Corallococcus caeni: one gene and its partner. Each later gene encodes a partner of the first gene's protein in a complex. Links are inferred from orthologs where the notes say so. Each region holds a gene or a part of one and is shown on either strand. Other genes may lie near its edges.

Region 1 (4,149 bases):
TCGTGCTCCGCGCCGGCCGTCAGCGTGAAGGGCTCGAACGCGGGGACGCTCACGTTGGGCAGCGACGAGCGCGCCCCCTCCACGCGGTACGACGCGCGCCCCTCGTTCGCCAGCCGCAGCTTCATCGCCTTGGTGCGGCCCACCGCGGCGGCGCCGAACTCCAGGAGCTCCGGCCGCGCGGCGAACCCCGTGCGTGCCTGCTGTGAAGTGGGTCGCTCACACGCCGTCCCCGCCGCCACCGCCACCGCCAACACCAACCATCGGAGTCCACGCATACAGAGTCTCGTCCTTCCTACACACGGCACCGGTGTCCCCCCACACAGCCCTGCACGTGGATCCGGTCGTCGTGGAAAGGTGCAACCCTGGTGCCTGAACGTCCCAACGAGGCGCCGTCGCGCCGCCAACACGGCAAACAGGCGCCCACGTTGGGATGCGGGCCTTAACGGGTAAAACAGGAGATTCGACGTTTCGTGGAAGCGACTGCAAAAGCTTCACAAACGGTCGATGCCACACCGACCCCTCACCCTCGGGGGCCGTGCGACTTCCAGCAGGGATGAGTGGAGCGCGCAGGACGGCCGCGTGCCCGTCTGGCCGGGGGATGCGGGCGGGCTTCCCGGGTGTTGCTTCAGAACCGCTCCGGGCGTGCGCCTTTGCGTGCACCGGAACACCCTTTCAGTGATAAAGCGCGCCCCCATGTCCGAGCCCGACGTCATTTCCATCCGTGGAGCCAGGGAGCACAACCTCAAGACCGTCTCCCTGGACATCCCGAAGAAGAAGCTCGTGGTGTTCACCGGCGTGTCGGGCTCCGGCAAGAGCTCGCTCGCGTTCGACACGCTCTACGCCGAAGGGCAGCGCCGCTACGTGGAGAGCCTTTCCTCCTACGCGCGCCAGTTCCTGGGGCAGATGGAGAAGCCCCGCTACGACACGCTGCGCGGCCTGTCGCCCACCATCTCCATCGAGCAGAAGGCGGCCAGCAACAACCCGCGCTCCACGGTGGGCACCGTCACGGAGGTGCACGACTACCTGCGCGTGCTCTACGCCTCCATCGGCGTGCAGCACTGCCCCAACTGCGGCCGCAAGGTGGGCAAGCAGAGCGCGCAGCAGATCGTCGATGAGATCATGAAGCTGCCCGCGGGCACCAAGCTCCAGGTGCTGGCGCCCATCGTCACGAACCGCAAGGGCGAGCACAAGGACCTGCTGGCGGAGGCGCAGAAGCGCGGCTTCTCCCGCGCGCGCGTGGACGGGAAGGTGCGCGAATTGGAGGAGCGCATCGAACTGGACAAGAAGTCCAAGCACGACATCGCGCTCATCATCGACCGCCTGGTGTTGAAGCCGGACCTGCGCACGCGCCTGACGGACTCCGTGGAGACCGCGCTGCGCGAGGGCAAGGGCACGCTCATCATCACGGATGAGAAGGGCACGCTCGCGTCCGACCGCGTGATGAGCGAGCTGAACGCGTGCCCCGCGTGCGGCCTGTCCTTCGGGGACCTCACGCCCGCGTCGTTCTCCTTCAACAACCCGCTGGGCATGTGCACGGACTGCAACGGCCTGGGCACGCGTCCGGAGATGGACGCGGACCTGCTGGTGCCGGACCAGAGCCGCAGCATCCGCGACGGCGCGATTGAACCGTGGGCCAGCGGCATGAACCGCGGCGAGGGCTGGACGGCGGACTTCGTGGAGAGCCTGGCGACCGCGTTCAAGATTGATTTGGACGTCCCGTACGCGAAGCTGTCCAAGCGGGAGAAGGACGTCCTGATGAACGGCGCGAAGGGCAAGTCCTTCACCGTGCAGTGGGGCGACAACGGCCAGTACGACATGGAGTGGGAGGGCCTGCTCGCCCGCACCATGCGCAACTTCAAGACGACGACGTCGGAGGCGCGCAAGACGGAGCTCCAGCGCTACTTCAGCGACAAGCCCTGCCCGTCCTGCAAGGGCGAGCGCCTGCGTCCGGAGAGCCGCGCGGTGAAGGTGCACCAGCGCACGCTGGTGGAGTTGAGCCGCATGACCATCACGGAGGCGCGCACCTTCCTCACGCAGATGGGCCTGAGCGCGCAGGAGGAGAAGATCGCCCAGGAGCTGCTCAAGGAGATCCGCAGCCGCCTGTCCTTCCTGGTGGACGTGGGCCTGGGCTACCTCACGCTGGACCGCACGGCGTCCACGCTGTCCGGCGGTGAGAGCCAGCGCATCCGGCTGGCGTCGCAGATGGGCAGCGAGCTGACGGGCGTCATCTACATCCTGGATGAGCCCTCCATCGGCCTGCACCAGCGCGACAACGGCAAGCTGCTGTCCACGCTCAAGCGGCTGCGCGACCTGGGCAACTCCGTCATCGTCGTGGAGCACGACGAGGAGACGATGGAGGAGGCGGACTACCTGGTGGACTTCGGCCCCGGCGCGGGCGAGCTGGGTGGACAGGTGGTGTCCCAGGGCACGCCCAGGCAGGTGATGGCGGACGAGAACAGCCTCACCGGGGCGTACCTGTCCGGGCGCCAGGAGATTGAGATCCCGGAGACGCGCCGCAAGCCCAACCCCAAGCATCAGATCTCCATCGTGGGCGCGACGGAGAACAACCTGAGGAACGTGGACGCGGACATCCCGCTGGGCATCTTCACGGCCGTCACGGGCGTGTCCGGCGCGGGCAAGTCAACGCTGATCAACGAGATCCTCTACCCGGCCCTGGCGCGCGCGCTCTACGAGAGCCGCGAGCCCATGGGCAAGCACAAGTCCATCAAGGGCCTGGAGCACCTGGACAAGGTCATCGACATCGACCAGCGGCCCATTGGCCGCACGCCGCGCAGCAACCCGGCGACGTACACCAAGGTGTTCGACGCCATCCGTGAGGTCTTCGCGATGACGCCGGAGGCGCGCACCTTCGGCTATGGCCCGGGCCGCTTCAGCTTCAACATCAAGGGCGGCCGCTGCGAGGCGTGCGAGGGCGACGGAGTGAAGCTGGTGGAGATGCACTTCCTGGCGGACGTCTACGTCCCCTGCGAGGTGTGCAACGGCAAGCGCTTCAACGAAGCGACGCTGCGCGTGCGCTACAAGGGCAAGAACATCGCGGAGACGCTGGACCTGAGCGTGCGCGAGGCGGTGGACCACTTCGGCGCGCACAAGGACATCCTGCGCGTCCTCACCACGCTCACCGACGTGGGCCTGGGCTACCTGCGGCTGGGCCAGCCCTCCCCCACCCTGTCCGGCGGCGAAGCGCAGCGCATCAAGCTGGCGCGCGAGCTGGCGCGCGTGGCCACCGGCCGCACGCTCTACATCCTGGACGAGCCCACCACGGGCCTGCACTTCGAGGACATCCGCAAGCTCCTGTCCGTGCTCAACCGGCTGGTGGAGGCGGGCAACAGCGTGCTCGTCATCGAGCACAACCTGGACGTCATCAAGAGCGCGGACTGGCTCATCGACCTGGGGCCGGAGGGCGGCTCGGGCGGCGGCAACATCCTGGCCACCGGCACGCCGGAGGACGTCGCGAAGGTGGAGGCCAGCCACACCGGCCGATACCTCAAGCACGTGCTGGGCAAGGCGCGCCGGGCCCGCATCGGCAAGCGCGTGGACGCGGCCTGAGTCTGCACGAAGCAGGTGGCTCCCGGGCTGTGGGCAAGGAAGCAGCCCCAGGAGCGCAGCCCTCCGGTCCGGTCATGGCTGGGGGCGGGTCCTGAGGTCCGGGCTGAAGGCACGCCTCCCGGACGCAGTCACCATCAGGTTCGCCGTGATGACGCTCCGGAACGGATGGAAGCAGCTGCGCCTCGGTAGGCTCGGCGGCTGGTGCGAGGGTTCCAAGGTCACGCTCCTCGACGAAGGGGCGTGCCTCAAGAGGACCGGCCTCGTAGGGGACTGACGCTGAAGCCCCGCAGACGCACTGTTGGGCGTGGTGAACCTCGGGAGACACAGTCTCCTGGGGGACTGGCGCGAACTGGTTGAGCACGCCCTCATCGCATGTCTTCAGCAGGGCCGGCAGCTGTTGCTGAAGCGTCTGCGCGTCGCGATCGCTCAGGGCGTGCGTCGCGCACCTGGCCCACTGGCGCAGGGCTTCGCCGCCCATGAAGGGCAGCAGCCGGGCCCCAATGCCCCTGAAGGCCCGTTGCAGCGATTGAACGAGGAGCAGGTGCCCGGGACGCGCAGCCGCCTGGGCTGCCAGCCTCAGCA
Region 2 (4,526 bases), on another replicon or contig:
GTGCTCCAGCCCCTGGCTGAGCTTACGCAGCTCCGGCTCCAGGCCCTGGTGCACCGCGTCCGTCATCAGGACGTACTCGGACACGGGCACGTCGTTCTTCAGCATCCGGTGCACCAGGATGACGTCCACCCCCGCCAGCTCCGTGAGGTGCTTCACCTTCTGGAAGGCCACCTCCCCGGCGTGGGCCACGAACTTGAGCGTCAGGGCGCCCACCTGCGTGCACCCGTCACACCGGCACATGCGGTCGATGACGAGCTGCTCCTTGCGGGCCAGGAAGGCCCGGCGGATGGCCGCGACCTGCCGGGCCACCGGCGTGACGTCGTCGCCCACGGCGTAGAAGAAGGCCGCGTCGCCTTCCAGCTTCGCCAGCTTGAACCGGCCGGACGCGTCGATGACGGCCTCCAGCAGCTGCGCCACCGTGTCCTGCGCGTGCGCGAGGCCGAAGCGGTGCTGCCGCATGAAGCGCGTGTAGCCGCCGATGTCCGCGATGAGCAACAGCGCCTTCTCAATCGCCATTCGGCGGCCAGCCTAGCTGAAGTCCCCCCGCGTGCGTCAGTGCCGGGGCAGCGCGCAGGTGCCCACGTCGCGCAGCAGCTTGTGCGCCTCCGCCAGCAGCGCGTGCCCCTTCACCTCCGCGGGCACGCGCGCGATGAGCTTCATGTCCGGCGTCAGCCGGTAGAAGCCCTTGGAGCGCTGCACCAGCCCCGCCACCTTCGCGCCGTCCAGCAGCGCGTCGCCGCCCAGCGCCAGGGACAGCCGGCCGGGGCCCGCCTCCAGCGCGCGCAGCCGCAGCTCGCGCATGTCGATCTTGAGGAGCGTCACCTCGGAGAGGGCGTCCACCTCGTCGGGCGCCTCGCCGTAGCGGTCCACCAGCTCCGCGCGCAGGTCCGTCACCTCGTCCGGGTGGCTGGCCTGGCTGAAGCGCTTGTAGAACACCAGCCGCTGGTGCACGTCCGCCACGTAGTCGTCGGGGATGAGCGCCGGCATGGGCAGGTTGATGTCCGGCTCCACGTGCACCTTGGGCGGCATGCCCTGGAGCTCCGCGACGGCCTCCTCCATCAGCTGCGCGTACAGGTCGAAGCCGATCTCCGCGATGGCGCCGGACTGCTTCTCACCCAGCAGGTTGCCCGCGCCGCGGATCTCCAGGTCGTGGCTGGCGATGGAGAAGCCCGCGCCCAGCTCCGTGAAGTTCTGGAGCACCTCCAGGCGCCGCTGCGCGTCCTTCGTCACCGGCCGGCGCGTGGGCACCAGCAGGTACGCGTACGCGCGCTCCTTGCTGCGGCCCACGCGTCCGCGCAGCTGGTAGAGCTGCGCCAGGCCGAACTGGTCCGCGCGGTTGACGATCATCGTGTTGGCGCTGGAGATGTCGATGCCGCTCTCGATGATGCTCGTGCACAGCAGCACCTGGAACTTGTGCTCCGTGAACTGGAGCATCACCTTCTCCAGCTGCCCCTCGCCCATCTGGCCGTGCGCCACGCCGATGGAGACGTTGGGCAGCAGCTTCCTCAGCTCCTGCTCCATGGAGGGCAGGGATTCCACGCGGTTGTGCACGAAGAAGACCTGGCCGCCCCGGGCGATCTCCCGCTCGACGGCCTCCTTGATGGCGGCCTCGTCGTACTTCATCACGAAGGTGCGGATGGCCCGGCGGTCCTGCGGCGGCGTGGCGATGATGCTCATGTCGCGCACGCCGGACATGCTCATGTGCAGCGTGCGGGGAATGGGCGTCGCCGTCAGCGTCAGCACGTCCACCTGTGTGCGCAGCCGCTTGAGGGCCTCCTTCTGCTTCACGCCGAAGCGCTGCTCCTCGTCCACCACCAGGAGCCCCAGGTCCTTGAAGGACACGTCGCCCGCCAGCAGCTTGTGCGTGCCGATGACGATGTCGACCTTGCCCTCCTTGGCGCGGCGGAGGATGTCGCGGATCTCCGGCGGCTTGCGGATGCCGGAGATCACCTCCACCGTGACGGGGTAGTCCTTGAAGCGCTTCTTGAACGAATGGAAGTGCTGCTGCGCCAGCACCGTGGTGGGCACCAGCACCGCCACCTGCTTGCGGTCCAGCGTGGCCTTGAAGGCGGCGCGCATGGCCACCTCCGTCTTGCCGTAGCCCACGTCGCCGCAGACGAGCCGGTCCATTGGCTGCGCCTTCTGCATGTCCGCGAGCACGTCCTCGATGGCCTTCGCCTGGTCCGGCGTCTCGTCGAACTCGAAGTCCGCCTCGAACTGGGCGAAGTAGCGGTCCGGCGGCGCGAACGCGTAGCCCGGGTGCGCCTTGCGCGCGGCGGCCATCTGCAGGAGCTCCGCCGCCATCTTGAGCAGCTGCTCCTTGACGCGCTTCTTCGTCTTCTCCCAGCTCGTCGTGCCCAGCTTGTCCAGCTGGACCTTCTCCGGGTCCCCGCCGGTGAACTTCTGGATGAGCCGCATGCGGCCCACCGGCAGGTAGATTTTATCCCGCCCCGCGTACTCCAGGACGAGGAAGTCCCCCGGCACGCCCTGCACCTCCATCTTCGTCAGGCCCGCGTAGCGCCCGATGCCGAAGTCGGTGTGGACGATGAGGTCGCCTTCCTTCAGGTCCTTGAAGCCCGCGGCGAACGCGTCCAGCTTCTTGCTGCGCTTGACGCGGCGGCGCGAGCGGACGCCGAAAATCTCTTCGTCCGCCAGCACCGCCAGCCGGCCTTCGGGGTCGGTGAAGCCGTGGCTCACCTCGCCGGTGAACAGGTGCGCCCATATTGCCGGCTCATAGAGCTTCGCCGGGTCCTGCAGCGGCTCTGTGTGCACCTTCACCATCACGGAGCGGTCCAGCAAGAGCCGCTTGAGCCGGTCCGCCTGGCTGAGCGTGCCGCACGCCACCGCGCACGCCACGCCGGTGTCACGCCAGCGCTGGAGCCGCTCCACCAGCGGGGTGAGGGCGCCCTCCTCACCGTGGTGCGCGAGGATGGCCTCGCGCAGGTCCTGCGTCGTGCCGAAGGTGAAGGCCACGGGCGCTTCGGACTGCGAGAGCGACAGGCCTCCGCCCTCCACCACGCGCAGGGCCTTGAGGCCCGCCGCCACGCCCTCGCGCGTGAGGAAGTGGTGCTCCGGCGGGTAGGTGAGGTCCTGGCGCGCGTCCGCCTCCTCCACGCCCTTGGCCAGCTCCGCCCACAGCTCCTCCAGCGCGCGGTCCAGCCCCACCGGGTCGTCCAGGTAGACGACGGGCTCCGGGGCCCACGCGCGCAGGTAGTCGAACACCGTGGCCAGGCCGCCCTCGAAGAAGCCGGGCAGCAGCCCCTCCAGGCCGAAGCCGGGCAGGCCTTCCCGCAGCGCGTCCAGCCGCTCGCGCAGCTTGATGGTGGGCAGGTTGATGCGGTCCGCCACCGCGCGGGCGGCGGCCTCGGCGCGCGGGCGGGTGTCGTCGGTGAGCAGCAGCTCGCGCGCGGGCACCAGGTCCACGGTCTTGAGCGCGTCCACGGTGCGCTGCGACTCCGGGTCGAAGACGCGGATGGACTCGATGGTGTCCCCGAAGAACTCCAGGCGCACCGGCCGCTCGTACAGCGGGCTGAAGACGTCCAGCAGGCCGCCGCGCACGCTGAAGGTGCCCTTGTCCTCCACCAGCGGGCTGTTCTGGTAGCCCATCAGCGAGAGCTTCCGCGCCAGCGAGTCGCGGTCGAAGTCCTGGCCCACCTCCACGCGCTGGGCCAGCCCCTCCATCACCGCCAGCGGCAGCACGCGGCGGTGCAGCGCGCGCAAGGACAGCACCAGCGCGGGGAACGGCGTGCCGCGCGCCAGGTGGAACAGCGCGCCCAGCCGCTCCGTGATGGGGCCCGCCTCCGGCGACAGCTCGTCGTACGGGAGCACCTCGTCCGCGGGCAGGCGCAGCACGCGGGGCTCCAGCAGGCTGCCGGTGCCGCCCAGGAAGAAGGCCAGGTCGTGCGCGAGCGCATCCGCCGCCTCTTCATCCGCGGCCACGCACACCAGGGGCGCGCGCAGCTCGCGGTGCAGGCGGGCGAGCAGGTGGCCGCGCGCCGCGCCCTTCACCCCCTGCGTCCGCGCACGGTGCCCCGCGCGCAGGGAGGCCAGGAGCCGGGCGAAGGCGTCACCGGAGGGAGGGGGAGCGCCGCCGGGCCAGGAGGTGCCGTCGGATTTCGGGGGGAGGGAGGTATCCATTCGAGGGCCCGTGTGGGGGCCCTCGGCTAATTAGGGTGCGCCCTGTCCCAAATCAACGCTGGATGCGGTCACGTGTCGGGTCCATGGGAGCCGGGGCACGGCCGCCAGGCGGGGAGGCTCACGCGCGCCCGGGACACACGAGGGTCCCCGGGCGCGCGCAAGTCACAGCCTCAGGGCACCGCGCACGCCGTCGCCAGCCGCACGTCCTTGCGGCTGGTGTCGCTGGTGGTGGCCGCCAACGAGTCGCAGTCCATCACGCTGGACAGGCCCGTCAGCGGCTCCACCATCAGCACGCTCTTGGCGCGGTTGGAGGTGAAGCGGAACTGGATGGCACCGTCCGTTGGCGCCGCCGCCGCGACGAGCGCGGGCTGGCCGAGCTTGCCCTGCAT

The links. Proteins that work in one complex are often made in the same cells at the same time.
Region 2: the proteins of uvrA (region 1) and mfd are in contact, whole or in part, in a crystal structure (PDB 4DFC), measured with the Escherichia coli proteins. The link is inferred for Corallococcus caeni from one-to-one orthologs.

Annotation. Positions count from the first base shown.
Region 1 is NZ_BTTW01000001.1:505,924-510,072, forward strand. What follows is about bases 324-3,767. They hold uvrA (excinuclease ABC subunit UvrA), read left to right. Parts: upstream 324-693; coding sequence 694-3,567; downstream 3,568-3,767. Other genes in these bases: AABA78_RS02115 (FadR/GntR family transcriptional regulator), read right to left, coding at 3,506-3,767. Outside these bases: AABA78_RS02105 (choice-of-anchor D domain-containing protein), read right to left, coding at 1-275; more of AABA78_RS02115, read right to left, coding at 3,768-4,149. UniProt on the Escherichia coli protein: The UvrABC repair system catalyzes the recognition and processing of DNA lesions. UvrA is an ATPase and a DNA-binding protein. A damage recognition complex composed of 2 UvrA and 2 UvrB subunits scans DNA for abnormalities.
Region 2 is NZ_BTTW01000005.1:116,830-121,355, reverse strand. The notes cover bases 353-4,526. They hold mfd (transcription-repair coupling factor), read right to left. Parts: upstream 4,138-4,526; coding sequence 553-4,137; downstream 353-552. Other genes in these bases: AABA78_RS21870 (pilus assembly FimT family protein), read right to left, coding at 4,308-4,526; AABA78_RS21880 (DUF2652 domain-containing protein), read right to left, coding at 353-516. In the rest of the region: more of AABA78_RS21880, read right to left, coding at 1-352. UniProt on the Escherichia coli protein: Couples transcription and DNA repair by recognizing RNA polymerase (RNAP) stalled at DNA lesions. Mediates ATP-dependent release of RNAP and its truncated transcript from the DNA, and recruitment of nucleotide excision repair machinery to the damaged site.